DNA from 2 places in the Leucobacter sp. NPDC077196 genome. Region 1 is predicted to be linked to the other one. Evidence: predicted binding sites of a transcription regulator. Region 1 holds the regulator's gene; the other holds the start of a gene.

Region 1 (14,900 bases):
GCCCGAGCCGATCGAGGGGTTCGAGTTCGCCCTGGTCGCGCTCTTCGTCGTGATGACGCTCGACGCGGTGCGCAGCCGTCGCGAGATTCCCTCGACGCTGCTCGCTGCGGTCGCGGCCGCGATCGCGCTCATCGCCGCCCCCGACAACGCGCTCCTCGTCGCACTCCTCGTGTTCACCGCGTTGCTCGCCGGCCGCTACGCCGCCTCCCGTTCGCGAACGAGAGCCGAGAGAGACCCGGGCGCCGACAGTGGTCGCGGCGTAGCCGACGACTCATCCGGAGAGGCGGCCGACCGTGCCTGACCTCGGGTATCTGGTCGCGGCGGTCGCGATCGGCGCGACCATCACCATTGCGCTGCGCGCCCTGCCATTCGCGATCCTGAAGCCGTTGCGCCGCTCGAAGTTCGTCATGACGCTCGGCCGCTGGATGCCCGCTGGCATCCTCTGCATCCTCGCAGTCGTCATCTTGCGCGACGAACTGGTCGCGCGCTCCGAGCACTGGTGGGCCGTGCTCGTGGCCACGGCGGTGACGGTCGTGGTGCATCTCGTCGGGCGCCGACGCGCCATACTCAGCGTGGCGGCCGGCACCGCCTGCTACATCGTGCTGCTGAACCTCGTCTAGCGCGTCGCCCCGCAACGATTTCGGCGAACGGCGTTACGCCGCAGCGACCGGTCGCAGCGTCAACGAGTCGACGCGATCCGCCACGATCTCGGATGCGGCGATGCGCGCCTGCAGGGCGGCCAGCACCTCGCGATGCAGCTCGGCGGCTTCGCCGGCGATCGTGATCAGCACGGTCACCTCCGGCTGCAGCAGGCGGTTCTCGAGCTCTCCGGGCGCAATCCACAGCGACTCGATGCGCGGATCGCTGTCGCCGAAGGCGCGGAACTCCTCTTGCACGGCCGGATCGGCCCACGCCGGGAGCACGCGCTTGCCCAGAGCAAGGCTTTCGAGTGCCGGGCGACGCACCCCGAATTCGCGCTCGGGCGTGCCCGGATCGATGATGATCAGTTCCGTGTCGTCTTGCGCCGCGGCCAGAGCGGCCTGGGCGCCCGGCACGGGGATCGGACGCGCTTCCGGATTCCAGCGGGAGAGCGTCTCGACCGAGGTGAAGATGGGCAGCACGCGCCTCCCATCGGGTCCCGCGACCGCCACGATCGACAGCTCCTGGGATTTCTCCACGGTACGGCCGTCGGGGGTCTCCCCCAGTTCACCCGCCTCCGCGAGCATCGGTACGAGAAAGCGCTCAGCCGCGAACCCGGCGATCGCATTCGCCTGGGCTTCCGCGACCTCGCGCACCGCGTTCCAGTAGGCGTCCGCACCCGAAGCAGCTCGAGCGGCTTCCGCCGCATTTCGCACCGCGAGGACAAGCGCCGTGACGGCTTCGGATGCGCGACCGTCATCGCTCGCGAACGCCGTCTCGTGATGATCGAAGGTGCGTCCGGCCCACGGAAACCCTGCAGAGTCTGTCTCGCCACCGGCTGCGAGGCTTTCGGGCACCCCGGTGCTCCGCGGCACGTCGCCGGTCGACGGGAGCTTCTTGATCGCCATGCCTGCGTCGCCTCCGCGGTTACCGCCCCGCGACGTCGAGCGCAGCGGGCAGTGAGAACGCGCCGTCGTAGAGCGCCTTGCCCACGATCGCGCCTTCCAGGCCTTCGCTCACGAGCTGGCGGAGCGCCGCGAGATCGTCGAGGCTCGAGACGCCGCCCGAAGCGACGACCGGGCGTTCCGTTCGGGCGCACACCCTGCTGAGCAGCTCAATGTTGGGTCCACGCAACGTGCCGTCCTTGGTCACGTCAGTGACGACGTATCGGGCGCAGCCGGCGTCCTCGAGTCGGTCGAGCACCTCCCACAGGTTGCCGCCCTCCTCGGTCCATCCGCGCGCCGCGAGCGTCTCGCCCCGCACGTCCAAGCCCACGGCGACCTGTTCGCCGAACCGTGCGATCACGGCCTGGGTCCACTCCGGATTCTCCAGAGCCGCGGTGCCCAGGTTGACGCGCGTCGCACCCATGTCGAGTGCGGCTTCGAGCGACGCATCGTCGCGGATGCCTCCTGAGAACTCGATCTTCACGTCTCCGGCGCGCTTGATGATCCTTCGCGCGACGTCGACGTTGCTGCCTCGGCCGAAGGCCGCATCGAGGTCGACCAGGTGGATCCACTCGGCGCCCTGTTCGATCCAGTCGAGCGCGGCATCCACCGGGCTGCCGTAATCGGTCTCGGTCCCGGCTTCACCCTGGGTGAGCCGCACCGCCTGTCCGTCGACCATGTCGATTGCCGGAAGCAACTCGAGCTTCGGGCGTTCGGCGAGTTCGCTCATGCGTGTTTCTCCTTCTCGGGGTGCGCCGCCGCTCATGCAGCGGTTCCGGCCTACTGGCAGCGAGTCGACCACGGACCGACCGGCTGCCGGGCTTACAGCGTCTCGATCCAGTTGCGCAACAACCGGATGCCTGCGTCGCCCGACTTCTCGGGGTGGAACTGGGTGGCACTCAGCGGGCCGTTCTCGACCGCAGCGACGAATCGCTCGCCGTGCTCTGCCCACGTGACGAGCGGGCGCGTGGCGGCCGTGCGCCCCTCGATAGTCCACTCCGTCGCGGCGTTGCTGTGGACGAAGTAGAAGCGTTCGCCTTCGAGCCCCGCGAACAGGCGCGACCCCTGCGGAACCTCGACGGTGTTCCATCCCATGTGCGGGAGCACCGGGGCGTCGAGTTGCCGCACCGTTCCTGGCCACTGCCCGAGACCCTCGGTCTCGACGCCGCGCTCGATGCCGTGCGCGAACATCACCTGCTCCCCGACGCAGATGCCGAGCACCGGGCGCCCGCCGGCGAGTCTCCGATCGATGAGCTCATCGCCGCGCACGGCGCGCAGCTGGCGCATGACCGCGTCGAAGGCGCCCACGCCCGGGACGAGCAGCCCGTCAGCGGCCATCACAGCGGCGGGATCGCGCGTCAGTTCGACATCGGCGCCCGCGTGCGCGAGCGCTTTCACCGCTGAGTGCACGTTGCCCGAGCCGTAGTCGAGCACCACCACTGATTTGCGCGAGGGCTCCGACGCTGACGTCACAGTGCGCCCTTGGTCGACGGCACACCGGCGACGAGCGGATCGAGCGCCTTGGCCTCGCGGAATGCTCGGGCGAATGCCTTGAACTCGGCTTCGGCGATGTGATGCGGATCGCGACCCTCGAGCAGCTTCAGGTGCACGGTGAGGCGCGCGTTCAGCGTCAGGGCTTCGAAGAAGTGCCGCACCATCGACCCGGTGAAGTGGCCGCCGATGAGATGCAGTTCGTACCCGACGGGCTCGCCACCGTGCACGAGGTAGGGCCGCCCCGAGATGTCGACCACGGCCTGCGCGAGCGCCTCGTCGAGAGGCACCAGCGCATCGCCGTAGCGGGAGATGCCCGCCTTGTCGCCGAGCGCTTCGAGAATGGCTTGGCCGAGCAGAATTCCGGTGTCTTCCACCGTGTGGTGGACGTCGATGTGCACGTCGCCGACCGCGTCAACCGTGAGGTCGGTCAAGGAGTGCCGGGCGAACGCGGTGAGCATGTGATCGAAGAACGGCACACCGGTCTCGATGCGCGATTCACCCGTGCCATCGAGATCGACGGAGATGCTGATCTGCGACTCACTGGTGGAACGCGTGAGCGAGGCGGTGCGCGGTGCTGCAGTCATACTGCCCATCCTATCGGCGATCCCCGCGGGTTCGGCCGCGTTCAGCCCTGGGCCCCGCCCGGGCCGAGCGCCGCGATCGCCTCGATCACTGCGCTCGTCTCCGCCTCGGTGCCCGCCGTGATGCGGAGATGACCCGGGATGCTGAGGTTGCGGATCAGAATGCCCCGCTCACGCAGCGCCTCGAACGTCGCTGCAGGGTCGGTGAAACCACCGACGAGCACGAAGTTCGCGCCAGAGGGGTGCACTCGGTACCCGAGTTCGGTCAGGGCCCGGGCGAGTCGATCACGCTGCGCGCTGATGTCTGCGACAGTCGCCAGCATCGCGTCTGCGTGGCGAATGGCTGCGGTCGCCGCTGCCTGGGTGAGCGCAGAAAGATGGTACGGGAGGCGCACCAGTCGAAGGGCGTCGATCACTGCCGCGTCAGCGGCGAGATACCCGAGGCGCACGCCGGCGAAGGCGAAGGCCTTGCTCATGGTGCGCGATACCAGGAGTCGGTGCCGCCCCGGGAGGAGCGACACGGCGCTCTCGCGATCCGTATCGAACTCCTGATACGCCTCGTCAACGACAAGAATTCCGTCGAAGGCGTCGTAAGCCGCAAGAATCACGTCACGATCGAGGGTCGTTCCCGTGGGGTTGTTCGGACCGCACAGTATCGCGACATCCGGTTGATGCTTCTGAAGCGCTTCGACGACCGACTCCGGAGTGAGCACGTAGTCGGCGGGACGCTCGACGGCGATCCACTCGGTATCGGTTCCCGATGCGAGCAGCGGATACATCGAATAGGTCGGCGTGAAGCTCAACAGCGAACGCCCCGGACCGGCGAACGCCTGGAGCACCTGCTGCAGCACCTCGTTCGAACCGTTTGCCGCCCAGAGTTGATCCGGGCCGAGCCCGTGGCCGAGATACCCGGCGAGAGAGACTCGCAGTTCGGTGAACTCACGATCCGGATATCGATTCACTCCCGTCACCGCGCGAGCGAGCGACTGCACAATATCGATTGCGACGTGCTCGGGGATGGGATGCGTATTCTCGTTGACGTTCAAGCTCACCCTCACCGCGTCCTGCGGCGCGCCATACGGCTGCTGCCCGACGAGGTTGTCGCGGAGAGGAAGATCGCTCAGGCTAGTCACCCACCCAGTCTAGAGCCGAAACCGCACCCGACCGTGGGGCGACGGGACGCTCAGACCCCGAGTTCGTCTCCCGACACCACCAGCGGATTGCCCGAGTACCGCAACGGCACCGCGATCGCTTCGCCCGCCTGTACCGACGAGTCGTCAAGCTGGTTCAAGTGCACGATCTCAGTGATGAGATCGCGGGGGTCGGCGGAGGGATCGAGATGCGTCGCCAGCGACCAGAGCGAAGTACCCGGCTGCACCACCACATACTCGAATTGCTCACCACGCGGGCCCTCACCCGATGCCATTGCCTCAGGGGCGGCGAAGGATGCAAACAGTGCGAGCAATCCGGCGATCAGCACTGTCGCAGCACCGCCGAGCACGATGCGCCCGCGTCGGGTCAGGCGGAGGGCGCCCGAAGCTTCGGTCGACTCTCGTGATTCCTGACTCAGAACCGCTGATGCGCTCATGATGATCTCCCTTCGTTGGTGACGGCCGCAAGCATTCAAGCTCATGCGAACATCTGTTTCGAATATATATTCGATGAATCGAAACCGCAAGGCCACAGTCGAAGGTATGTTTCGCTGTTTTTCCGCGACACTCGAACATATGTTTGCCGGTGTTCGAACGGTGCGGCTAGGGTTTCGGTCAACGGGATCACTGAATCAGCACCCACCGACATTCATGGATCGCGCCCCCTCCGCATCGCCCTCTGGGCCAGAAAGGACAGCGATGAGCGACGCAGCCACGCCCCGATCCATGAAGCCGTTGAGCGAGAAGCAGCAGGCGATCCTCGAGTGCATCGCCCGATCAGTGGAGAGCCGCGGGTACCCGCCGAGCATGCGCGAGATCGGCGATGCCGTTGGGCTCTCATCGCTCTCGAGCGTGACGCACCAGCTCAGCCGCCTCGAACTCGGCGGGTACATCAGGCGCGATCCAAACCGGCCCCGCGCCCTCGAGATCCTGGTAGAGCTGGCCTCGACATCAGCGGCCATCGCAGAGACGCCGGCGCAACGACCCGAAGAAGCGGCGTACGTCCCCCTCGTCGGGCAGATCGCCGCCGGGGTCCCGATCACAGCAGAACAGCAGGTCGAGGAGATCGTCCCGCTCCCGCGCGCTCTCGTCGGAGACGGACAGCTCTTCATGCTGCGCGTCGTGGGCGACTCGATGATCGACGCTGCGATCTGCGACGGCGACTTCGTCGTCATTCGGCAGCAGCGGGAGGCTGAGAACGGAGACATCGTGGCCGCGATGCTCGATGGCGAGGCCACGGTGAAGGTGTTCCGTCGCCGAGACGGGCACACCTGGCTTCTACCGCGCAATAGCGCGTTCGAGCCGATCCTCGGTGACCACGCCGAAGTGCTTGGACGGGTGGTCGCGGTCTTCCGTTCGGTCTAGCCCTCCGGCGCTGCTGCGCAGCGCCGGAGCAGCGCCCACCGCGACAGCACGGCGCGAACCCCGACAGCTCACACTTGGGTTCGCTCCCGCGATTGCTTTGTTGCACCGGGTCTATCTAAAGTGATGGCATGGCTGATACCCCGTCGTCGATCCCCTCCGCTCTGCCCGGAGTAACGATGCTCCAGGTCGGATTCGACCCCGACTACGTCCCATATGCGCGCGGTCTCGAACTCCAGTCACAGGCCGTCGGCCGAATCGACCAGGGCGCCGACCGCGGCACCATCCTCTTGCTGGAGCACGAACCGGTGTACACCGCAGGTCGCCGCTCCGAGCCGGGTGAACACCCCGTGGACGGAAGCCCGGTCGTCCCGGTCGATCGCGGCGGCCGGGTGACCTGGCACGGCCCGGGCCAACTCGTGTGCTACCCGATCGTTCTGCTGCGACGCGGGGCCGGCGTCGTCGACCTCGTACGGGCGCTCGAAGCCGCGATCATCGAGACGATGGCCGAGTATGCTCTCCTGGGCTTCCGCGTCGACGGCCGTTCGGGAGTATGGGCCACGCACGGCGAAGGCCCACCGGCGAAGGTCGCACAGGTCGGCCTGCACGCCCGCGCCGGCATCGTCACCCACGGTATCGCGATCAACTGCTGCAACGATCTCGCTCCGTTCGCCACGTTCGTACCGTGCGGAATTCAAGATGCCGGGGTCACGACGCTGAGTGCGCTCGCCGGTCGCAGGATCGCACCGGCGGCGGTGGCGCCCCGCCTCCAGGCGCGTCTCGCGGAAGCGATCGCGGAGCTCGTCGCTTGAGCGCGCGTCGCCTGCCATCGATCGGCACTCGCCCCGAGTCGGAGGGCCGCCCGCTCCTCCGCATCGAGGCGCGCAACGCCGAGACCCCGATCGAACGGAAGCCCGAGTGGATCAAGACCCGCGCCCGGCTCGGCCCGGAGTACCGGCAGGTGCGCGACCTGGTCGCGAGCGAGGGGCTCCACACCGTCTGCCAGGAAGCCGGCTGCCCCAACGTCTTCGAGTGCTGGGAGGATCGCGAAGCCACCTTCCTCATCGGCGGATCGATCTGCACTCGGAGGTGCGATTTCTGCATGATCACAAGTGGCAAGCCCCTCGCGCTGGATCGCGATGAACCGCGTCGCGTAGCGGAATCGGTGCGCACCATGGGCCTGAAGTACGCGACGATCACGGGGGTCACGCGCGATGATCTTCCAGACACGGGCGCATGGCTCTACGCCGAGACCATCCGTCAGGTGCATGCAATGAACCCTGGTTCGGGCGTCGAGGTACTCGTGGACGACCTCGGAGGGCGTGCCGAGGATCTCGAGCAGGTGTTCGCAGCAGCGCCGCAAGTGTTCGCCCACAATCTCGAGACTGTGCCCCGCATCTTCCGCCGCATCCGCCCCGGCTTCCGCTACGAACGTTCGCTGAGCGTGATCGCTCGGGCGCGCGACTCCGGGATGGTCACCAAGTCGAACCTGATCCTCGGCATGGGTGAGACCCGCGCCGAGGTCTCTGAGACCATGGCTGAGCTCAGGGCCGCAGGGTGCGAGATCCTCACGCTGACGCAGTACCTGCGCCCCTCGGCACGGCACCACCCGATCGATCGCTGGGTACGCCCCGAGGAGTTCAGGGAGCTGCAATCCGAAGCCGAATCGCTCGGCTTCTCCGGTGTGCTCGCGGGCCCCCTCGTGCGATCCTCCTACCGCGCCGGGCGCCTCTGGGCGCAGACGATGCGCGCGACCGGCAGAACGGTACCCGAGGCGTTGCAGCACCTCGCGAAACGCGCGCCGACCTCGTACCCTCAGGCCGTGCAGGCGCTGCAGCCGACCGAGCCCGAGGCGAGTTCGGACCGCATCGCGGCCGAATGAGCGGAAAGCCCTACACGACTGGATCCGGTGTCAGCAGACCCAGCTCGCGGAGCACGGCGAGGACCTGCTCGTGCCGGTTGAACGTATAGAGGTGCACCGACGGTGCACCTCCTGCGAGCAACTCTCGCGCGAGGGCGACAGTGTGCTCGACCCCCAATTCCGGCGCGTAGCCGCCCTCTGCGTCCAGTTCGTGCGCGAGGTCTGCCGGAGCCGGCTGCCCGGCGAGCGAGGCGACCTTGCGCAGCTGCGCACTGGTCGCGACCGGCATGAGTCCGGGCAGCACGGGAATGCGGAGTCCGGCCGATCGGGCATCATCGACGAACGACAGATAGTCGTCAGCGTGGAAGAAGAGCTGGGTGATCGCCAGATTCGCCCCGGACTCCTGCTTCGCCACGAGCCAGTCGATGTCTTCGGCGCGCGAGCGGGAGAGTGGATGGCCGTTCGGGTATGCCGCGACCGCCGTGCGGCCGACACTCGTCAACGCAGGTCGATCCGCGCGCGCCTCTGCGATCAAGCGCACGAGTTCGAGCGCACTCAACGACCCCGCGACCTGCGCGTCGCTCTCGTCGAACCCACGCGGCGGATCGCCGCGGAGCGCGAGGAAGTCGTGTACTCCCGCATCCATGATGGCGTGGATCGCGCCTCGCACGGCCTCCCGGCTTTCTCCGACGGTCGTCAGGTGCGCGAGCGGCAGCGCATCGGTGTGGTTGCGCAGATACGTGACGAGATCGAGCGACGCGTCACGATTCGATCCGTTCGCCCCGTACGTCACGGAGATGAAGTCGGGATCTGCTGCCGAGAGGTGCTGCACCGCGTGCCCGAGTGCGAGCGCCGCCGCTCCCGAACGCGCCGGAAAGACCTCGAACGAGAATCGGGCGCGTGCCTCGCCCCGGCTCGGCAGCAGGAACGAGTTCATGCGGTCTTCTCCGTGCGATCTTCGGATGCCGCTGCTCCCGAGGCAGCCGACGAGCCCGATACGCGCACTGTTGCCCTCACCCCGGTGCGGCCGAATCCGGCGTACGACGCCGGAGCCGCTTCGTGCCCGCCGATCTCCTCTTGCGCGAGTCGTGTGCCGCGCACGCGCGCCGCGATCTTTGCGAAGGCGACGTCTCGAGCGAAGTCGGGTGATCCGTGTTTCGGCTTCTCATCGATGAGATAGGGCGAGAAGCCGCAGTCGTCCGTCGAACCGAGCAGCTCGGGTGGAATGAATCGGGCAGCGCGCACCAGCTGGTCCCGCACCTCAGCAGCGGTCTCGAGCTTCGGATTCATCGGGTCGGTCACGCCGATGAGCACCCGTGGCGTCGCACCCGATTCCCGCGTGCGCTGGCGCAGCTGCCTGCCGATCAGCCGCGCCACTCGATCCGGGTCCTTTTCGCTCGCAGCCTGCACGAGGAAGTAGCCGGCTTCGATCTGGAAGAGCTCGGGAATCAGCCCCGCGTAGTCCACGTCGGCGCTGTGCGCGGAATCGTGGTCGTTCCCCGGGCACGTATGCACGCCGACCGCGGCGCGCTGCGCGCGGGGCAGTTCGGCGAGCACCCGGTTGATGAGGTCGATGAAGCCGCCGAGCGCGTCGGGTCCCGCCCACGGCGCGCGCACGTCGCGACGCAGGGCGAGGCGCCCCTCGGTGAAGTCGATCGTGACCCGTGAGGCCCCTGCGGCGAAGCTGCGACTAATGTCTTCGGCGCACCCCGCGACGACATCGTCGAAAAACTCGTCGCGCGAGTAGTCGCCCAGGCCGTCGGCGGGCACCATGAGCGAGAGCATTGAGGGCGAGATCACGGCCTGTTTCAGCGGGAGGTCCGTGAGCGGCCGCGCCGCAGCGACATCCTCGGCCGCCCACGAGCGGAATCGGAACGGACCGCGCGCGAGACTCGGGATGACACGGTGATGCCCGTCGGCGAACACCGCGAACACCGGGCCTTGCCGCACCTCGTCGTCATCGAAGGACGTGCCGAGCGGGTAGCTGGCGAAGCTCTGCCGGCGCTGCTCGCCATCGCTCACGAGGGGCGAACCCGTCTCGGCGAATCGCGCGAGCGTGTCGCGCACCGCACTATCCTGTTCACGACGGAGCGTCTCCGGTGCAACGAGCCCGGTCTCGGCGTCGAGCACCGCGCGCTGCAGGCTCGCCGGCCGCGGGAGGCTTCCCACGGCTTCCGTCGGAAGTTCGGCTTCGCTCCAGGCCGAGGGGGCGGCGACCCGCGCCGCCCCCTCGATCTCGGAACGATCCGGCTCGCTCACGCGCCCGAGCGCACCGCGCGAGCCGCCTGAACCAGGTTCGTGAGGCTCGCGACGGTCTCTTCGTACCCGCGCGTCTTCAGACCGCAGTCGGGGTTCACCCAGAGCTGCTCGCCGGGAATGCGCGCGGCTGCGATGCGAATCAACTCCTGCTGCTCCTCGACGCTCGGCACGCGCGGCGAGTGGATGTCGTAGACGCCCGGCCCGATCCCGCGTGAATAGCCGTGCTCGCCCAACGGTTCGACGACGTCCATGCGGCTGCGGGCCGCCTCGATGCTCGTGACATCGGCGTCGAGCCCGTCGACCGCGTCGATGATCTCGCCGAACTCGGAGTAGCAAAGGTGGGTGTGGATCTGCACGTCGGCCGCGGCGCCGCTCGTCGCCAGACGGAACGCGCCGACCGACCAGTCGAGGTACGCCGCCTGACGGTCCGCGTCGAGCGGCAGCAGCTCGCGCAATGCCGGCTCGTCCACCTGAACGATGCGAATGCCCGCATCGACCAGGTCGTCGATCTCATCGCGCAGCGCGAGCGCGACCTGCGAGGCCGTGTCGGCCAGCGGCTGGTCATCGCGCACGAACGACCAGGCGAGGATCGTGACGGGGCCGGTGAGCATGCCCTTCACCGGGCGGTCGGTGAGCGACTGCGCATACTCCGACCACGCGACGGTCATCGGCGCCCGCCGCGACACGTCTCCCCAGAGAATGGACGGACGGGTCGCCCGAGTTCCGTACGACTGCACCCAGCCGTGCTCGGTCACCGCGAAGCCGTCGAGCAGCTCGGCGAAGTACTGCACCATGTCATTGCGCTCGGCCTCGCCGTGCACGAGAACGTCGAGGCCGATCTCCTCCTGCAGGCGGATCACCCGTTCGATCTCGGTGCGCAAGAATCCGTCGTAGGCTTCCTGATCGATCTCGCCCGCTCCGAACGCGGCGCGTGCCTTGCGAATCTCCGCGGTCTGCGGGAACGAGCCGATGGTCGTGGTTGCGAGCTCGGGAATGTCGAGCCCCTGCTGCGCGGCACGGCGCTCGCCCTCTTCGGCGCGTTCGCGATCCGCCTCGGCCACCGCGCCGACGCGCTCGCGCACCTCGCCGACCCGCACCCCCGCAGTCTGCGCGCGTGCCGCGAGGATCGCATCGACCGCGGCGAGTTCGTCTTCGATGGCCGCGGCTCCATCAGAGAGCCCGCGGGCGAGAATCACGGTGTGCTCGATCTTCTGATCTGCGAAGGCGAGCCAGGAGGCGAGCTCGGCGTCGAGCCGCGTCTCGTCGCGCACATCGTGCGGCACGTGCTGCAAGCTATTGGAGGTGCCTGCGACGACTGAGATACCGGCTCGCTGCAGACGCTCCAGAGCGCCGAAGGCCGTGCGAAGGCTCGTCTTCCAGATGTTGCGTCCGTCGATCACGCCTGCGACGAGCTGGGTGTCGGTGAACGCCGCCGTGAGCTCGCCGGATGCGAGTGCGGCTTCGGGCAGGCTTCCGCGCACGAGGTCTGCGTGCACGGCCTCGATCGGAAGCGCGCCGAGCCGTGCGAGCGCCGCAGAGGCGTCGCCGTACGGCGCCGTGAGCAGGATCTGCGGGCGCGCGGCAGCGCTGCCCAGCGTCGTGTACGCTCGCTCGACCAGTGCGAGCGTCTCTGCGCGGGGCAGGGCGAGCGAATCGGAGACGAGGGCGGGCTCATCAAGTTGCACCCATTCGGCTCCTGCCGCACGCAGCGCGTCGAGCAGCTGCGCGTAGACGGCGACGACCTCATCGAGGCGATCGATCGGGCGGAAGCCCGCTTCGGCGTCGTCGGAGGCCTTGGCGAGAAGCAGGTACGTGACCGGACCGACGAGGAGCGGGCGAGACGCGATCCCCTGCTCCGCCGCTTCAGCGAGCTGCGCGACCAGCTGTGCGGGGTTTGCCCCGAGCGGCGTGCGCTCGTCGATCTCGGGAACGCTGTAGTGGTAGTTCGTGTCGAACCACTTCGTCATCTCGAGCGGCTGGTGGTCGCGGTCGCCGCGAGCGAGCGCGAAGTACGTGACGAGATCGCTGCCTGCGATGTCGGAGAATCGCTGCGGAATCGCGCCGAGTGCGAGCGTCGCGTCGAGCACCTGATCGTAGAAGCTGAAGCTCTCGGGCACCGCACCGCCCTCGACGGGGAGACCGAGTTCGACGAGACGCGCGCGGGTGGTCGACCGCAGGGCGCGGGCGGTCTCCTGGAGAGCGGCCTCGTCGCAGTGCCCCTTCCAGAACGATTCGATCGCCCGCTTCAGCTCGCGGCGGCGTCCGAGCCGCGGGTATCCGAGGATCGTCGCGGTGGGCAGGTGCGTCGTTGCGGTCATGGCCGTCCTTTTCGTGGGAACTCAAGGATCACAGCAGGCGCTGCTCCCCGTGGAACTCCCCCAAGGTATCCAGGTGCCGCGCAATCACCGAGCGATGTTGCTCACTGTTACCCGCCACCCAAGCCAGGCTTATGCCAGGTATTGCTCCAGCTTCGCTGCCATCTCGGCCGTCACGTAGGCGCGCACGCGCGTACCGGTCTCGACGTACTCGGTGTCGAGCACCCGATTGCGCTCGTGCAGCTCGGCCACGAGTTCGCCGCGGTCGTAGGGCACCACGACGGTGATCTCGCGATCCGGAACCGGCAAGGCGGCATCGATGCGGCGCTTGAGCTCGTCGATGCCCTCGCCGCTGCGCGCCGACACGAACACGGCATCGGGCACGAGACCGTGCAGCACGAGTCGTTGCGAATCGTCGAGCAGGTCCGCCTTGTTGAACGCGACGAGCTCGGTGATGTCTTGCGCGTCGACTTCGGCGATCACGTCGCGCACGGTGCGCAGCTGGGCCTCCGGATCGGGATGCGAGCCGTCGACGACGTGCAGGATCATCGAGGCGTCGCCCACCTCCTCGAACGTCGATCGGAACGCCTCGACCAGCTGATGCGGCAGGTTGCGCACGAAGCCGACCGTATCGGCGTAGGTGAACCGCCGGCCATCATCGGTCTCTCCGTGCCTGATCGCGGTATCGAGGGTCGCGAAGAGCTGGTTCTGCACGAGTTCCTGCGTTCCCGTCAGCCGATTGAGCAGGCTCGACTTGCCGGCGTTCGTGTACCCGGCGATCGCGACCGAGGGCACTTCGCCTCGCTTGCGGTTCGCGCGCTTCGCCTCGCGCGCGGGAGCGAAGCCCGCGATCTGCTTGCGCAACTTCGACATGCGGGTGTGAATCTTGCGTCGATCGAGCTCCATCTTGGTCTCGCCCGGGCCACGCGAGCCCATGCCGGCTCCCGCAGAGCCGACCTGGCCGCCTGCCTGGCGCGACATCGACTCGCCCCATCCGCGCAGACGCGGCAGCAGGTACTGGAGCTGCGCGAGTTCGACCTGGGCCTTGCCCTCACGGCTCTTCGCGTGCTGACTGAAGATGTCGAGAATCACGGCCGTGCGGTCGATCACCTTGACCTTCACGACGTCCTCGAGAGCACGGCGCTGGCTCGGCGCCAGCTCGGTGTCGGCGATCACGGTATCGGCGCCGACCGCCGCGACCAGCTCGGTGAGTTCTTGGGCTTTGCCCTTACCCAGGTATGTCGCAGGATCAGGGTGCGCGCGCCGCTGCAGCAGCCCGTCGAGCACGCGGGCGCCGGCTGTCTCGGCGAGCGCCGAGAGTTCGCGCAGCGAGTTCTCGGCATCTTCTGCAGTGCGCTGCGAGTAGACGCCGATGAGCACCACATTCTCGAGTCGCAGCTGACGGTATTCGACCTCCGTGACGTCTTCGAGCTCCGTCGAGAGCCCGACGACGCGCTTCAACGACGCCCGATCCTCGCGCTCCATGCGAATGGCGTCGAGGTCGCCCTCGAGTCGATCGTGGTCGGCTTCGCCGAGAGCCTGTGCGCCGCTCGTGAGGTCGCGGATCACGGTGGCGGATCCGGCGCCCGCGGCGCGCGCGAGCACCCGGTCCAACGGATCTGCTGAAGCAGTATCGGCGGTCTCGGGCGCGTTCGTCACGGGCGCTTCCTCGACAGCGAGGGAGGCTTCGTCTGCGTTGTGTTTCTTCATCTGGCTGCAAGTCTACGCGGGGAACGCCCGGGCGCGTCGCTCGTTCGCCGTGGGCGCAGTGTCGAGCGACGAGGCCGGATGCCAGAGGCGCGGGACCGGGCACGGTGACGGCCTGGGATACTGGGACGGTGAATCAGCACTACTTCTCCGCGTCCCCCCAGGGCGAGCTCAGGCCACGCGAGATCGAGGTGGAACTCGCTGGGGCGCCTCGCACCGTCGTCACCGCCGGAGGGGTGTTCAGCCCGGAGCAGCTCGATCGCGGCACCGCTATCCTGCTCCGGCAGCTCCCGGATACCGCTGCGCTCGGGGTGGCCCCGGAGAGCCCCCTGCTTGACGTCGGGTGCGGCTGGGGGGCGATCGCCCTCGACGCCGCGCTCGCGCATCCTGAGCGCGAGGTCTGGGCGATCGATGTCAACGAGCGCTCGCGCGAGCTCACGCGCTCGAACGCCGAGCGGCTCGGCCTTGAGCACCTGCACGTCGCGGCGCCGGAAGACGTGCCCGCATCGCTGCTGTTCGGGGAGATCCGCTCCAATCCGCCGATCAGGGTCGGGAAGGACGCACTGCACGCGATCCTGCGCCAGTGG
Region 2 (14,900 bases), on a different contig from region 1:
TCGGGCTCGGCGCGAATCCGCAGCGTCCGCTCTGGGCTTCGACCGGCGTCAAGGACCCCGCGCTCGTCGACACCGCGTACGTGACGGGTCTGATCGCCCCGAACACCGTCAACACGATGCCGGAGGCGACGCTCCAGGCGTTCGCCGACCACGGGCACGTGCCCGGTGACACGATCACTGGCTCTTATCTTGAGTCGAACCAGGTGCTCAACGCGATCGATGCGCTCGGCATCGATTACGCCGAGGTCACCGAACTGCTCGAGCAGGAGGGACTGCAGAAGTTCGAGGCTTCCTGGTCGGAGCTGCTCGGCACGGTGGAGCAGGCGCTCCGTGAGGCGCACTGAGCATGGCTGTTGAGGTGACGGTCGACGCGGGCATGCCCGGCGCGGACGCCGCCCTGGCCGGGCTGGTCGAAGATCGCGTCGCAAGTCGCATCTTCGCCCACGACGCGAGCCTCTGGGGCGAGGATGCCGCAGCTGAAGCGGCAATTCGTCTCGGTTGGACGGATGTCGCGGCGACTGCCGAACGGCTGATACCCGAGATCGAGCAGCTGCGCTCTGAATTGCGAGCGGCAGGCGTGGATCGCTTCGTGCTGTGCGGAATGGGCGGTTCGAGCCTTGCGCCGGCGGTTATCACCCGGTGGGCTGGAGTCGATCTCACGATGATCGACTCCACCCATCCCGATGTGGTGCGCCGCGCGCTCGCGGGCGACCTCGCCCGCACGGCCGTCATCGTCAGCTCGAAGTCAGGCGGAACGATTGAGACTCGCAGCCATTTGGCTGCTTTCGAAGACGCCTTCCGCGTCGCCGGAATCGAGCCGACCGAGCGCGTGGTCATCGTGACTGACCCCGGTTCTCCGCTTGATTCGGAGTCACGGGCCGCGGGCCGCCGCGTGTTCACCGCCGATCCCAACGTGGGAGGCCGATTCTCAGCGCTCACCGCTTTCGGCCTTGTTCCTTCGGGACTCGCCGGCGCCGACCTGCAGCGTCTTGTCGCTGATGCCGATGCAGTGCGCGCCAGCGTCTCCGCAGACTCGGTTGATAACCCCGCACTGCGATTGGCCTCGGCGATCCATGCCGGGCTTCCGCGCCGTTTCGTGCTCGCGGTCACCGAGAACGCTTCGGCATCGTGGGGACTCGGTCACTGGATCGAGCAACTCGTCGCGGAGTCGACGGGCAAGGACGGGCAGGGAGTATTGCCCGTAGCGCTCGACGCCGAAGCACCGGAATTCGTCGACGTGCCCGCGAGCGTCACGGTGGTCGGCCTTGGCGACGAGGCCATCGATGCAACGCAGATCGGCGGACGCACGGCCCCGGTCGCGGTCTCTGGCACGCTCGGGGCGCAATTGCTCACTTGGGAAGTTGCGACCGCAGTGCTCGGCCGTCTCATGGGTATCGATCCGTTCAACCAACCTGACGTCGAGTCTGCGAAGGTGGCTGCACGTTCCGCTCTCGACGGTGACGCCGCCGGGGCCGCCGACGAAGGGGTCGAACTTTCTGGCGCCTCTGGTGTGCGGATTCTCGCGGCCCCATCGGGCGTCGATATCACCGACCTTGTGGGGCTCGTCGCGCAGCTGCGTGAGGCAGCTCGGCAGGCCGGCTACCTGTCGCTGCAGGCCTACCTCGATCCGGAAGGTGAGGAGGCGGAGCCGCTGCGCGTACTGCGCGAGCGGCTCGCAACGGAACTTGCCGTTCCCGTCGCACTGGGCTGGGGACCGAGCTACCTCCACTCAACCGGTCAACTCCACAAAGGCGGACCAGCAGCTGCGGTCTTCGTGCAACTCACGGCGCAGGAACCGGTGCCGCTGCCCATTCCGGGTTCGGATCTTGGCTTCGATGCCCTCATCGCAGCGCAGGCTCGCGGGGATCGATCGGTGCTCGCCGAGCGCGGGCGCCCGGTATTCGCACTGGCCTGCGCGGATCCAGCGGCAACGGTGCGAGGCCTCACCCAGGCCTTGTCGTCACTCGACTGAGTAGCGACACACGACGAACGGCCCCGGGCGAGTTGCCCGGGGCCGTTCGTCGTGCAGTGGATCTTATGCCGACTTGCGTGCCGTACCGCGTCGTGTCCGCAGCTTCTGCAGCGCAGCCTCGAGGAGCTCTTCCGCCTCCTCGGGCGTGCGACGCTCCTTCACATACGCGAGGTGCGTCTTGAACGGTTCGTTCTTCGGAAGCAGCGGAGGATTCTCCTTGTCGCGCCCGGCGGGGAGGCCGGTCGTCGGAGAATCGATCTGCTCGGGAATCTCCTCATCGGGAACGTCGGATGCGAAATAGCGCACCGTTTCGTTGCCGAGGGCGTCCCAGTACGAGATCTGCGTGCGTCCGGCGCGCGAGCCGTGATCCTTCTCCCCCATGGGGCCGGAACCGACGCGGGCGCCACGGATGGCGTTACTGCCTGCCACGAATTGCCTTTCTACTGCTGAATCGGGTGAGCGCGTCGTCTAGACGACAGAGAAGCGCGCGATAAGCCCGAGCGCGACGATCGAGGCGCCCCAGATGAGGGACACGACGATGGTGATGCGATTGAGATTGCGCTCCGCGACTCCCGACGAGCCGAGGCTCGACGTCACTCCACCCCCGAACATGTCGGAAAGCCCTCCCCCGCGCCCCTTATGGAGCAGGATGAACAGGGTGAGCAACAGGCTCGTGATCACAAGGATGACGAGCAGGATGATCTTCAGAATGAGCACGAAGTGCACCTTTCGAGGTCGCGGGCGCGTGAGGCCAACGACCAGTATAGCGTGGAGTCGATTCAGCCGGCCGTAACGTGCTTCTGGAACTGAATGATTCGCGTGAACTCATCGACCTTGAGACTCGCTCCGCCAACGAGTGCGCCGTCGACGTTCGGCTGGCGCATGAAGCCTGCGATGTTCTGACTCGCGACGGATCCGCCATAGAGGATCCGCGTGCGAGCAGCGATCTCGTCGCCGCGCAGATCGCGCAGATGCTCGCGCAAGGCAAGAGCGACCTCTTCCGCTTGCTCAGGCGTTGCCGCCTGGCCGCTTCCAATGGCCCAGACAGGCTCGTAAGCGACAACGAACTCAGCATCCGCTGGCAGTTGGGCGAGCGCAGCGGTCAGTTGTGCCAGGGGGATCGCGGCAGCGCCGTGCTGCTCCAGGTCCTCCGCCGTCTCGCCGACGCAGATCATCGGCACCATGCCCGCAGTGTGCGCTGCGCGAGCCTTCAGTCCGACGATCTCGTCGCTCTCGGCGTGGCCGTGCCGACGCTCGGAGTGGCCGACCAGGGCGTACGAGACATCGAGCTTCGCGAGCATCGCAGCCGAGACGTCGCCGGTGTAGGCACCTGATTCGTGCGGCGAAACATCTTGTGCACCCAGCGTGAGCGAGAGCTTATCGGCCGCGAGCAGCGTCTGCACCGAGCGAAGGTCGGTGAAGGGCGGGAACACGGCGACCTCGGCCGCCGAGAAATCATGGCGCACGTCTGACAGGCCCCATGCCAGCTTCTGCACCAGCGCGATGGCCTGGAGATGATCGAGGTTCATCTTCCAATTGCCCGCAATGAGCGGCGTGCGTGGGGTTGCCGGGAGCGGCTCCCTGACCTCCGGGGTCGCGGGGCTGTGTTCCGTCATGCCAGTACCTCCAAGCCGGGCAGTGTCTTGCCCTCCAAATATTCAAGACTCGCACCGCCGCCGGTGGAGATGTGACCGAACTGGTCATCTGAGAAGCCGAGTGCGCGCACGGCAGCGGCGGAATCGCCGCCACCGACGACCGTGAACCCGCCGGTCTCCGTCAATGCTCGAGCGACGGTGCGGGTTCCCGCGGCAAAGGCATCGAGCTCGAACACTCCCATGGGCCCGTTCCAGAACACGGTTTCCGACTGCGCGATCACGGCAGCGAACGCCTCCGCGGAGTCCGGACCGATATCAAGGCCGAGCCCGCTCGCGCCAAATCTCGATGATTCGATTGCGTCCGCGGGTACCGTCTCGTGTGCTGCATCTGCGGCGAATTTCTCGGCCACGACGATATCGGAGGGGAGCACGATGCGTACCCCGCGTCGTTCGGCCTCCGACAGGTACCCCCGCACGGTGTCGAGCTGATCCGCTTCGAGCAGGCTGGATGCAACCGCATGCCCCTGTGCGGCGAGGAACGTGAAGAGCATTCCCCCTCCGATGAGGAGCGTGTCCACGCGCTCGAGCAGGTGAGAGATTACGCCGAGCTTGTCGGAGACCTTTGACCCTCCCAGCACGACCGTATACGGACGCGCGGCGTCCGACGTCAAGCGCTGCAGCACCTCGAGCTCCGCCGCGACGAGCCGCCCCGCGGCGCTCGGCAGCAATGTGGCGAGCTCGTAGACGCTCGCCTGCTGGCGATGCACGACGCCGAAGCCGTCGGAAACAAATGCATCGCCGAACGCCGCGAGTCGCTCTGCGAAGCTCCGGCGCTCGTCGGCATCCTTACTCGTTTCCGCCGCGTTGAACCGCAGGTTCTCGAGGAGCACCACCTCGCCATCGGAGAGTTCCGAGACGGCGGCCGAGGCCGCATCACCGATCGTCTCCTCAACGAAACCGACCGGTGCGCCGAGCAGCTCGCTCATGCGCTCCGCAACCGGGCGCAGTGAGAACTGAGCGTCGGGCTCCCCCTTGGGGCGGCCGAGGTGACTGATGAGCACGAGCTTCGCCCCTGCGTCCCGCAGTTCGCGGATCGTGGAGAGGGAAGCGCGGATGCGTCCGTCATCGGCAATGACGCCGTCGTTCAGGGGGACGTTGAGGTCGCAGCGGACAATGACCGTCTGCGATCGCAACGGACCGAGTGTTTCGATGGTGCGCATGGAACGGTGGGCTCCTCGAGGTGCGGGAATCAGATCAGGCCGGGCGTCTGGGTGCGTGCCGCTTCGAAGCGACGCGCCACATCCTGCCAATTCGCGATGTTCCAAAACGCCTTGACGTAGTCAGCGCGCACATTGAGGTAATCGAGGTAGTACGCGTGCTCCCACACGTCCAGCTGGAGCAACGGGATCGTTCCTGCGGGGAGGTTGCCCTGCTGGTCGAACAGCTGCACGATGTTCGGGCGCTGACCGAGCGCATCCCAGGCGAGCACTGCCCAGCCCGATCCCTGCACGCCGAGAGCGGTGGCTGTGAAGTGGGCCTGGAACTTCTCGAAATCGCCGAAGAACTCATCGATCGCGGCGGCAAGCTCTCCTTCGGGGCGATCTCCGCCCTCGGGCGAGAGGTTGTTCCAGAAGATCGTGTGGTTGACGTGACCGCCGAGGTTGAACGCGAGGTCCTTCTCCAGCTTGTTGACCGAGGCGAGATTATTCGACTCGCGAGCCTCAGCGAGCTGCTCGAGCGCGGTGTTCGCACCCGTTACGTATGCCTGGTGGTGCTTGTCATGGTGCAACTGCATGATCTTGCCACTGATGTGCGGCTCGAGAGCGGCGTAATCATAAGGAAGCTCGGGAAGTGAGTAGGCGGCCATGTGGCGATCCAATCTCTCGGTGAACAGTTGTCGGATTCAGTCTATGGCGCTGCTTCCCGCAGCGGTGAGAAAGGCGGCATGTGCGGGGCCAGGTTTGCCGCCTGTTCGCCAGGCGCTAAATTCTGTCGAGCTCGTCAGGAAGGCTCGCCTCGGTGCCCGGCACGCCGCGCGATTCGGCCTCCTTATCGGCCATGGCGAGCAGGCGCCTGATTCGCCCGGCGACGGCGTCCTTCGTGAGGGGCGGATCGGCCCGCGCACCCAGATCGTCGAGGCTCGCCTCGCGATGAGTCAGCCGGAGCTCGCCCGCGTATCGCAGATGCTCGGGAATGTTGTCGCCGAGCAACTCCATGGCCCGCTCGACGCGCGCGCACGCCGCGACAGACGCCTGTGCTGACCGGCGCAGGTTGGCGTCGTCGAAGTTCACGAGGCGATTCGCGGTCGCACGTGTCTCGCGCGCACGGCGCAGTTCGTCCCAGCTCGTGCGAGCCTCTTGAGCGCCGATGAGGCCGAGCATCTCGCTGATCGCCTCGCTGTCGCGAATGAGTACCTTGTGCTGTCCGCGAATCTCGCGGCTCTTCGCGTCCACGCCGATTCGGCTCGCGGCTCCCACGAGCGCCATTGCGACCTCGTTGCTCGGGCATACCACTTCGAGGTTGGCCGAGCGGCCCGGCGCGGTGAGTCCGCCGCGGGCGAGGAAGGCGCCGCGCCAGATCGCAGCGAGCTCCGCTTGCGAGCCCGTCGTCAATCGATTCGGCAGACCACGAATCTGGCGGCGACGCTGATCGAGCAGCCCGAGCTGCCGAGCGAGTGTTTCGCCATCGAGCACGCGGACGAGGAACTGCGGGGCGCCGGGTCGGGTGCTCGAGGGGGGCAACTGCTTTGCATCAGAACGGATGCCGTACAGTTCGGCGAGATCCTTACGGACGCGCTGCACGATCTGCGGAGTGTGCAGCTCGGCCTCGAGGGCGATGCGGCCGGAAATGGTGTGCAGCCCGCCTGCAAGACGGAGGATCGTAGCGACCTCGGCAATGCGCTCGCCGGTGCTCTGCACCGGGAATCGCACGAGTTCGCTCTTGACCTCGGGGGTAGACAGCACGAATGGGTCCTTTCGGAGAGGGTGTTTCAATGAATCGGCCGACGAGTGGAGCGTCGACTACTCGCGACCGAGATCGCGGTGGCGCAGGCTCACGCTGACGCCGGGTAGCCCGGCAAGTCGGTCGGCGAGCTCTCGAGCAGTGGCGACCGAGCGGTGCTTGCCGCCGGTGCATCCTACCGCGAGCGATGCGTGCCGCTTATTCTCACGTTGGAAACCCGCGAGTACCGGGGTGAGTGCGGCGACGTAGTTATCGAGGAACTCGGCCGCTCCTTCGCGGCCGAGAACGTACTCCTTCACCTCAGGGTCGACGCCCGTCAGTGCTCGGAGCTCGGGTTCCCAAAACGGGTTCGGGAGAAAGCGCATGTCGACCATCAGATCGACGTCGGTGGGGGCACCGTATTTGAATCCGAAACTCGACACCGAGAGCTGCAGCCCGGGTGTGTTGTCGTCGGAGAACAGTTCCCGCGTAGCGGTCGAGAGATCGTGCACGTTATAACGCGAGGTGTCGATGACCACATCGCACGAGGCGCGCAGCTCTTGCAGGCGCTCGCGCTCCAGTCGAATGCCCTCAAGCAAACTGCGCTCTTCGCCCTGCAGCGGATGCGGTCGCCGAACGGACTCGTACCGACGCACGAGAATCTCGTCCGTGGCGTCCAGGAAGACGACGCGAACGGTCGCGTTGTCGCGCAACTCGTCAACAGTTGCCTGGATGTCTGCGAAGAGGTCGCGACCTCGGACATCGACGACCGCGACAATGCGCGGGAGAGCGCCGCCAGAGCGGTCCGCCATGTCGGCAAGCGTCTTGAGCATCGGAAGGGGCAGGTTGTCGACGACGTACCAGCCGAGGTCTTCAAGCGTGTTGGCGACCGTGCTTCGGCCGGCTCCCGACATACCCGTGACGATGAGGATCTCCTGCCGGGATACCGCGTCGTTCATGCGCCGAGTTCCTCTCCCTGCTTCGCTTCCACCTGAACCTCTAGCTTAGCGCCCGCCCCCGCGTCCGAATGCAGGTGGGCCAGGATCTGCTCACCCAGTTTCTGGCCGACGCCCGGCGCCGCCGCGAGCTCCGCCGCAGACGCCGCACGCAGCCGCGTGACGGACCCGAAATACTTGAGCAGGGCCTGTACGCGTTTGGGGCCGAGCCCGGGAATCTCGGACAGGCGGCTCGAGATCGACGTACTGCGACGTTGACGCTGGAACGTGATCGCAAAACGGTGCGCCTCATCGCGCACCCGCTGCACGAGAAACAGTGCTTCGCTCGTACGCGGCAGAATCACGGGGAATGGATCGCCCGGGAGCCAGATCTCCTCGAGCCGCTTCGCGATTCCGCACAGCGCGATATCCGTGATGCCGGCCTCCTGCAGCGCACGCGCGGCGGCTTTGACCTGCGGTTCGCCGCCATCGACGATGAGCAGTTGCGGGCGATCCCGATAAATTCCGGTCGGTTGCTCGCCGGCGTCACGCGCCGCGTTGAGCTGCGCGGCTCGGCGCGAGACGACTTGATGGATGGAATCCGTATCGTCGGTCGTCTGCTCGATGCGGTACTTGCGATAGGCGCCCTTGGCGGGGAGACCGTCCTCGAATACGACCAGTGACGCCACGACACCGGTCCCCTGCAAGTGGGAGACGTCGATGCACTCGATGCGGAGCGGTGCCTCCTCCATATCGAGGGCTCGCTGCAACTCGGCGAGCGCATCAGTGCGGGCGGTGAGATCAGCCGCGCGCTTCAGCTTGTGGCGAATCAAGTGCTCCCCCGCGTTGCGCATCGCGCGATCCATGAGCTGTACCTTGTCACCGCGCTCTGGAACGCGAACCGTCACGCGGCCGCGTCGCGGCCGTCGAGCGCCGAGCGCCTCCTCGAGAGCGGGCGAGTTCGCCGGGAGCTGCGGAACGAGAATCTGCGGCGGCGGCTCGCGATCTCCCTCGTAGGCGGACTGCAGCACCTGCTCGAGCAGGGTCTCGGGCGAATCGTCGAGTTCGACGTCGACGATCCAGCTACGTTCACCGCGGATGCGCCCTCCCCGAATGATGAACTGATGAGCTGCGGCCGCGAGTTCATCGGAACGCAGCCCGAACACGTCGAGATTGACGTCGAGCCCGAGCACTACGGCGTTCTTCTCCATGACGTGTTCCACGGCTTCGGCTTGATCGCGCAGCCGAGCGGCGTCCTCGTACCGCTGTTCATTCGCGGCCTCGCGCATGGCGCGCTGCAGAGCCTTCAGATGGCTCGTATCGCTGCCTCCGAGGAAGGCGACCAGTTCTCCCACTCGTGCGCGGTGCTCCTCCACGGTGAGCTTCTGCGAGCACGGCCCGCTGCATCGCCCGATCTGCCCAGCCAAGCAGGGCTTGCCCGAGCTCATCGCGCGTTGGTAGTCGGCGTCATTGCAGGTGCGGATCGGAAAGGCTTGCTGCAGCAGCGACGTCGTCTCCCGCAGTGCCCAGACCTTCGGGTACGGCCCAAAATAACGAGCACCGCGAATGCGCTCGTTGCGCGTGATGACCAGTCGCGGAGCCTCCTCGCGCAATGTCACGGCGAGATACGGGTAGGTCTTGTCGTCCTTGAACTGCACGTTGAACGGAGGCTTGTACTCCGTGATCCACGTGTGCTCGAGGATGAGCGACTCCGTGTCGGTCGCGACGACGGTCCAGTCGACTTTCGCTGCGATCGACAGCATCGTGCGCGTGCGCGGCATGAGCGAATGCAACGGCTGAAAGTAGTTCGCGAGTCGGGCTCGCAGGTTCTTCGCCTTGCCGATATAGAGCACTCGCCCGTGCCGGTCGCTGAAGCGGTAGACCCCGGGCGAGGTCGGGATTTCTCCCTGGGCCGGCCGGAAGGTCGCGCGGTTGTCGGTGCCGTTCAAGCGGAGGCTTTCGCCCGACCGTTCAGCACCTCGTTCAGGAACTGACCCGTGTGGCTTTCGGTAACGGCGACCAGCTGCTCAGGCGTGCCCTCGGCGATGATCATGCCACCGCCGGATCCGCCCTCGGGCCCGAGATCGATGACCCAGTCCGCGCTTCTGATCACATCGAGATTGTGCTCGATGGTGATGACGGTGTTGCCCTTCTCGACCAGGCCGTTCAGCACGAGCAGCAGCTTGCGCACATCTTCGAAGTGCAGACCGGTGGTCGGCTCGTCGAGCACGTAGATGCTGCGCCCGTTCGATCGCTTCTGCAGTTCGGTCGCGAGCTTCACGCGCTGCGCTTCACCGCCGGAGAGCGTCGTCGCGCTCTGCCCGAGGCGCACATACCCGAGGCCGACGTCTACGAGTGTTTTCATGTATCGGTGGATCGAGGATATCGGCTCGAAGAACTCCTCGGCCTCCGCGATCGGCATCTCGAGCACCTCGGAAATGTTCTTGCCCTTGTACCGCACCTGCAGCGTCTCACGGTTGTAACGCGAGCCCCCGCACACCTCACAGGCGACATACACGTCGGGGAGGAAGTTCATCTCGATCTTCAGCGTGCCGTCGCCGGAGCATGCCTCGCATCGGCCGCCCTTCACATTGAAGCTGAACCGACCGGGGAGGTAGCCCCGCGTCTTCGCTTCCTGGGTTTCGGCGAACAGGTTGCGGATCTTATCGAAAACGCCGGTGTACGTCGCTGGATTCGAGCGCGGTGTGCGACCGATCGGCGCCTGGTCGACGTGCACGACCTTATCGAGGTGTTCGAGTCCGGTGATGCGGGTGTGCTTGCCCGGAACGAGCCGTGCGCCGTTGAGATGATTGGCGAGCACTCGATACAAGATGTCGTTGACGAGCGTCGACTTGCCCGATCCCGAAACGCCGGTGACCGCGGTCATTACACCGAGCGGGAACGTCGCATCGACGTTCTTCAAATTGTTCGACCGCGCTCCCACCACCTTGAGCTCTCGCTTACGATCACGCTTGCGACGCCGCTTGGGGGTCTCGATGCTGCGACGGCCTGCGAGGTAATCGCCCGTGATGGAATCGCGGTTGCGCAGCAGCTCGTCGTAGTGGCCCGAATGCACGACGGTACCGCCTTCGACGCCTGCGCCGGGTCCGATATCGACGATCCAGTCAGCCGCTTCGATCGTCTCCTCGTCGTGTTCGACAACGATCAACGTATTGCCGAGATCGCGGAGCTTGATAAGCGTCTCGATCAGCCGGCGATTGTCGCGCTGATGCAGCCCGATGCTGGGCTCATCCAGCACGTAGAGCACACCAGTGAGACCAGAACCGATCTGCGTGGCGAGCCGAATGCGCTGAGCTTCGCCGCCCGACAGCGTGCCCGCGGCGCGAGCCAGGGTGAGATACCCCAGCCCCACTTCGATCAGGAAGTCGAACCGCAGACGAATCTCGCGCAGCACCTGAGCGGCAATCGTCGCTTCGCGCTCGGTGAGCACGACGTTGTCGAAGAAGCCCTTCGCGTCGAGCAGGCTGAACTCGCCAACAGCGGCGATGGACTGATTGTCGACCGTCACGGCCAGCACCTCGGGCTTGAGGCGCTGCCCCTGGCACGCGTGACACGGGACCTCGCGGAGAAACTCCGACCATCGGTCGCGCTTCGCATCGGATTCGGCCTCGGCATACTGCCGTTCGATGAACGGAATCACCCCTTCGAAGCCCGAGGAGTACTTGACCTCGCGCCCGAATCGGTTGCGCCATCGCACATTCACCTTGAAATCGTTGCCGTAGAGCACCGCCTGCTGCACTTCTTCGCTGAGGTCGGACCAAGATGATTTCAAAGAGAAGTTCAAGTCGTCCGACAGGCCGATCAGGAGCTTCTCGTAGTACTGGTACAAGCTCTTGCCCTGGCTCGTCCACGGCACGATGACGCCCTCCGTGATGGAGAGCTCGGGATCGCCCAGCACCAGGTCTTCGTCGACGGACATGCTGGTGCCCAAACCCGAGCACACTGGGCACGCGCCGAAGGGCGCGTTGAAGGAGAATGTGCGAGGTTCGATCTCGGTGAGTTGCACGGGGTGCTGGTTGGGGCAGGAGAGCTGTTCGGAGAACTGCTGCGTGCGATCCGCCGCTTTCGCATCGCGATCGACAAAGTCGACGGTGACGATTCCCCCGGCAAGGCGCAATGCTGTCTCAAGGGAATCAGTGAGGCGGCCGAGGATCTCGGGGCCTGCGACGAGGCGGTCGATGACGACGGAGATGTCGTGCTTGACCTGCTTCTTGAGTTTCGGAGGGTCGGACAGTTGGATCATGTCGCCGTCGACGATCGCTCGCGAGTACCCACTCGCGGCGAGATCTTGAAAGAGGTCGACGAACTCCCCTTTCTTCTTATTGACGACCGGAGCGAGCACCTGGTACCGCGTGCGCTCTTCAAGCTCCATGAGTCGGTCAGCGATCTGCTGCACGGTCTGCGATTCGATCCGTTCGCCGCACACCGCGCAATGAGGAATGCCGATGCGCGCCCAAAGGAGGCGCATGTAGTCGTAGATCTCAGTGATGGTGCCCACGGTGGAGCGCGGGTTGCGATTCGTCGACTTCTGGTCGATGGACACGGCGGGGCTGAGGCCCTCGATGAAGTCGACATCAGGTCGATCGACCTGACCGAGGAACTGACGTGCATAAGCGCTCAGGGATTCGACGTATCTGCGCTGGCCCTCCGCGAAGATCGTGTCGAACGCCAGGCTCGATTTCCCGCTCCCGGACAGGCCGGTGAAAACCACCATGGAGTCGCGAGGAATGGCCAAGTCGACGTTCTGCAGATTGTGTACGCGGGCACCCTGCACACTGATCTGCCCGTGCGCGGCTGAGGATCGGATCGGAGTTGAGCGCGTCGAAGTCACCGACTTATTCTATCCGTTCTCTGGAGAACAGTTCGAACATACCTACGAAACTTTCGCCAGGAGCGCACTTTGCATGCGGTTGGGTATCGATTAATATTGATGCAAGTGATCGAAAGGGTTCATGGTGTCCATCGCTCAATTGACACCGTCGCGGCGGGACCGCGCTCCTCGCGACGTCAAGGCTGCCCGCGAACGACTGCTCGATCTGGTGACGCACCTGGACACGGAGCGCATGGATTCGGCCGAGGAGCTCCTCTCTGGGCTTCTTGCCCACCAGCAGGCGGACACTCGAACGCTCGCCGAGGCGGAGATCACCGCCCTCGCGCGCTTCGGCGTCGGCGAGGAGGAGTTGCAGCAGCCTGATGCGTTGCACGCGACGACCCAGGGCCTTCTGGCGAACCGGGCGCTCGCCGCGCGCAGTGCCACGGTGACCGAGGCTGCAGAACTGCTCGGCGTGACTCCGGCGCGCATTCGTCAGAGGTGCGCTGCTGGCACTCTGCTCGCGCAGCGACGCACCGACGGGTGGCATCTTCCCCGATTCCAGTTTCCTGATGACCGGGAGGTTCCCGGCTGGGCGACGGTAGCGGCAGTGATCCCTCGCGGCGCGCCGCTGCTGTTCGCCGAACGGGTGCTGACCTCGCCCTCGCCCGCGCTCCTCAGCGACGGCGAGGAGCTCGCACCGTTCGAGTGGCTCGTGCTCGGCGGCGACCCGGTGACGGCCGCGATGGCGGTGGATGACGCGCTGCACCGGCTTCCGTGAGCGAGTACCTGTCCGCTCCAGACATCGCTGCATTTCCCGATCTGGCGCGTGATCGCAGTTGGGTGCGCGAGCTTCCGCGCGGCACGGCGCTGGCTCGCATCTTCACAGCGGGAGGCCCCCACCCGATGGCGTGGCATGAATTCCGCACCTACGGGCCGATCGATGCGCGCTTCGATCCCCAGCCAGAACCGCCTTCCGAGACGGTCGATGCCGGGGTGCTGTATGCGACGCTCGAGCAGTCCAGCCTTGGGGAGGAGCACGCGTCGGCCTTCGCGTCCTGTCTGCTCGAAGTGTTCCAATCCACACGCATCGTCCGTCGGGCGACCGGTGCGCCGACGCTCGCGATCTTCGAGAACGCCCGACCAATGCGCCTTCTCGATCTCAGCGACAGCGACTGGATCACCGTCGCAGGGGGCAGCGCCGCGATCTCTTCGGGCGATCGCATGGTGTCACGTGCGTGGGCTCGAGCGATTCGGGCGACCTATCCGAACCTCGATGGCGTCATCTCGGCCTCCTCGGTCGTGCCGACGGCACGAGTCGTGGCACTCTGGTCGCCCGCGATCGACGCGCTTCCCCGGCACCCGATCGCGCACCTGCGTCTTGATCGCGACGAGCTGACCGGGGTGATCGACCGGATCGCCGCCCGGTACGGCTACGTGGTGCTCTGATCTGCGACAGCGCGGTGCCGCGCACGTCCGATTTGTGCAAGACGGGCGGCCGCTCCCGGCGTAGCCTGAGCGCATGACTCTGAACTTCGATTTCATCGGCATCGTCACTGCGGACCTCGGCCGCTCGCTCGCCTTCTACCGCGAGCTGGGCATCTCGATTCCGGAGGGACTGGACGACGCTCCGCATGCGGAGGTGGTGCTGCCCGGCGGCATGAAGCTCGCGTGGGACCCCGTATCGACGATCGAGACCTTCATGCCTGGCTTCGAGCTACCCGCCGGCGAGAACCGAATCGCCTTCGCGTGCAGCGCGGGCTCGCCGGCCGAGGTCGACTCCGCCTACGCTGAGATCGTGGCTCGGTATCCCCGAGCGGCCGATACCGCGCCGTGGGATGCGCCGTGGGGGCAGCGGTACGCCACCGTTCGCGATCCCGACGGCAACTCGATCGACCTTTACGCACCGCTTCCGGCGGCTCCCGCGTCCGACGGCGCGACCACCTGACGCAAGCGCGCATACTGCGACGGCGTTTCGCCCATCATTCGAGAGAATTCACGCGTGAAGTGAGATTGGTCGGCGTACCCGGCTCGGACAGCGACCTGCGCTAAGGATGCCCCGTTGTCGAGCGCGAGGCGAGCCCGCAGGCCGCGGCGCACGCGGCGGAGCGCGGCGAACCCGTAACCGAATTCTGCGAGCATCTTCCGGTGCACCTGTCGCTCCGAGAACCCGATTCGATGTGCCAGTGCGGAGAGGGAGTCTTCCGCATCGGCCGCTTGCAGTGCTGCACGCCTCCAGGGCACCGGTGCCGTGCTGACTCCGCCGTCGGCATCAATCGCATGCGCGAGGGACGGAACGAATTCGCGCTCTCGCATGAGTTCCGTGGCATCCTGCCGCGTGCCAGAGGCAAGCGCGCGCATCGACGACGCGACGCGCAGCGCAACCGCGCCTGCAATCGCCACGTCTGCAGGCACCAGGCTGTCGCGCAATGCGTCCAGAGGGCGCCCGAACGCAGCGGCCGCGGTGCCCGGGGCGAAACGGATGCCGACGGTGGGGGTGGCGCTGTCGACCGGTGACCGGAGCCATTGGGTTGATGGGCCCGCGATGAGCAGTGCGTCACCGCGGAGGACGAAGTCGGCGCATCCGTCCGCCGGCACGATGGTCGACACCGACGGCGAAAAGTCCG

What was found. Region 1 encodes LexA, which represses DNA repair genes until DNA is damaged. Its sites were predicted from a motif close to TCGAACANNTGTTCGA; they were not measured.
Region 2: uvrA (excinuclease ABC subunit UvrA) is a predicted target of LexA. The motif match lies at 12,327-12,342, and genes of this name have one in related genera.

Annotation. Positions count from the first base shown of each region.
Region 1 is NZ_JBFBML010000001.1:574,661-589,560, reverse strand. Features, by position in the region: gene AB0O71_RS02840 (AzlC family ABC transporter permease) at 1-301, shown strand, start outside; gene AB0O71_RS02835 (AzlD domain-containing protein) at 294-620, shown strand; gene AB0O71_RS02830 (SseB family protein) at 654-1,547, opposite strand; gene priA (bifunctional 1-(5-phosphoribosyl)-5-((5-phosphoribosylamino)methylideneamino)imidazole-4-carboxamide isomerase/phosphoribosylanthranilate isomerase PriA) at 1,567-2,313, opposite strand; gene hisH (imidazole glycerol phosphate synthase subunit HisH) at 2,406-3,056, opposite strand; gene hisB (imidazoleglycerol-phosphate dehydratase HisB) at 3,053-3,661, opposite strand; gene AB0O71_RS02810 (histidinol-phosphate transaminase) at 3,703-4,791, opposite strand; gene AB0O71_RS02805 (hypothetical protein) at 4,842-5,246, opposite strand; gene lexA (transcriptional repressor LexA) at 5,509-6,174, shown strand; gene lipB (lipoyl(octanoyl) transferase LipB) at 6,303-6,983, shown strand; gene lipA (lipoyl synthase) at 6,980-8,053, shown strand; gene AB0O71_RS02785 (methylenetetrahydrofolate reductase) at 8,064-8,969, opposite strand; gene AB0O71_RS02780 (hypothetical protein) at 8,966-10,291, opposite strand; gene metE (5-methyltetrahydropteroyltriglutamate--homocysteine S-methyltransferase) at 10,288-12,609, opposite strand; gene hflX (GTPase HflX) at 12,739-14,316, opposite strand; gene AB0O71_RS02765 (methyltransferase) at 14,445-14,900, shown strand, end outside.
Region 2 is NZ_JBFBML010000004.1:185,892-200,791, forward strand. Features, by position in the region: gene tal (transaldolase) at 1-344, shown strand, start outside; gene AB0O71_RS06700 (glucose-6-phosphate isomerase) at 347-1,972, shown strand; gene AB0O71_RS06705 (RNA polymerase-binding protein RbpA) at 2,036-2,401, opposite strand; gene secG (preprotein translocase subunit SecG) at 2,441-2,689, opposite strand; gene tpiA (triose-phosphate isomerase) at 2,752-3,588, opposite strand; gene AB0O71_RS06720 (phosphoglycerate kinase) at 3,585-4,787, opposite strand; gene AB0O71_RS06725 (superoxide dismutase) at 4,817-5,434, opposite strand; gene whiA (DNA-binding protein WhiA) at 5,550-6,530, opposite strand; gene rapZ (RNase adapter RapZ) at 6,588-7,466, opposite strand; gene uvrC (excinuclease ABC subunit UvrC) at 7,463-9,391, opposite strand; gene uvrA (excinuclease ABC subunit UvrA) at 9,388-12,294, opposite strand; gene AB0O71_RS06750 (hypothetical protein) at 12,416-13,054, shown strand; gene AB0O71_RS06755 (RES family NAD+ phosphorylase) at 13,051-13,722, shown strand; gene AB0O71_RS06760 (VOC family protein) at 13,796-14,221, shown strand; gene AB0O71_RS06765 (helix-turn-helix domain-containing protein) at 14,173-14,900, opposite strand, start outside.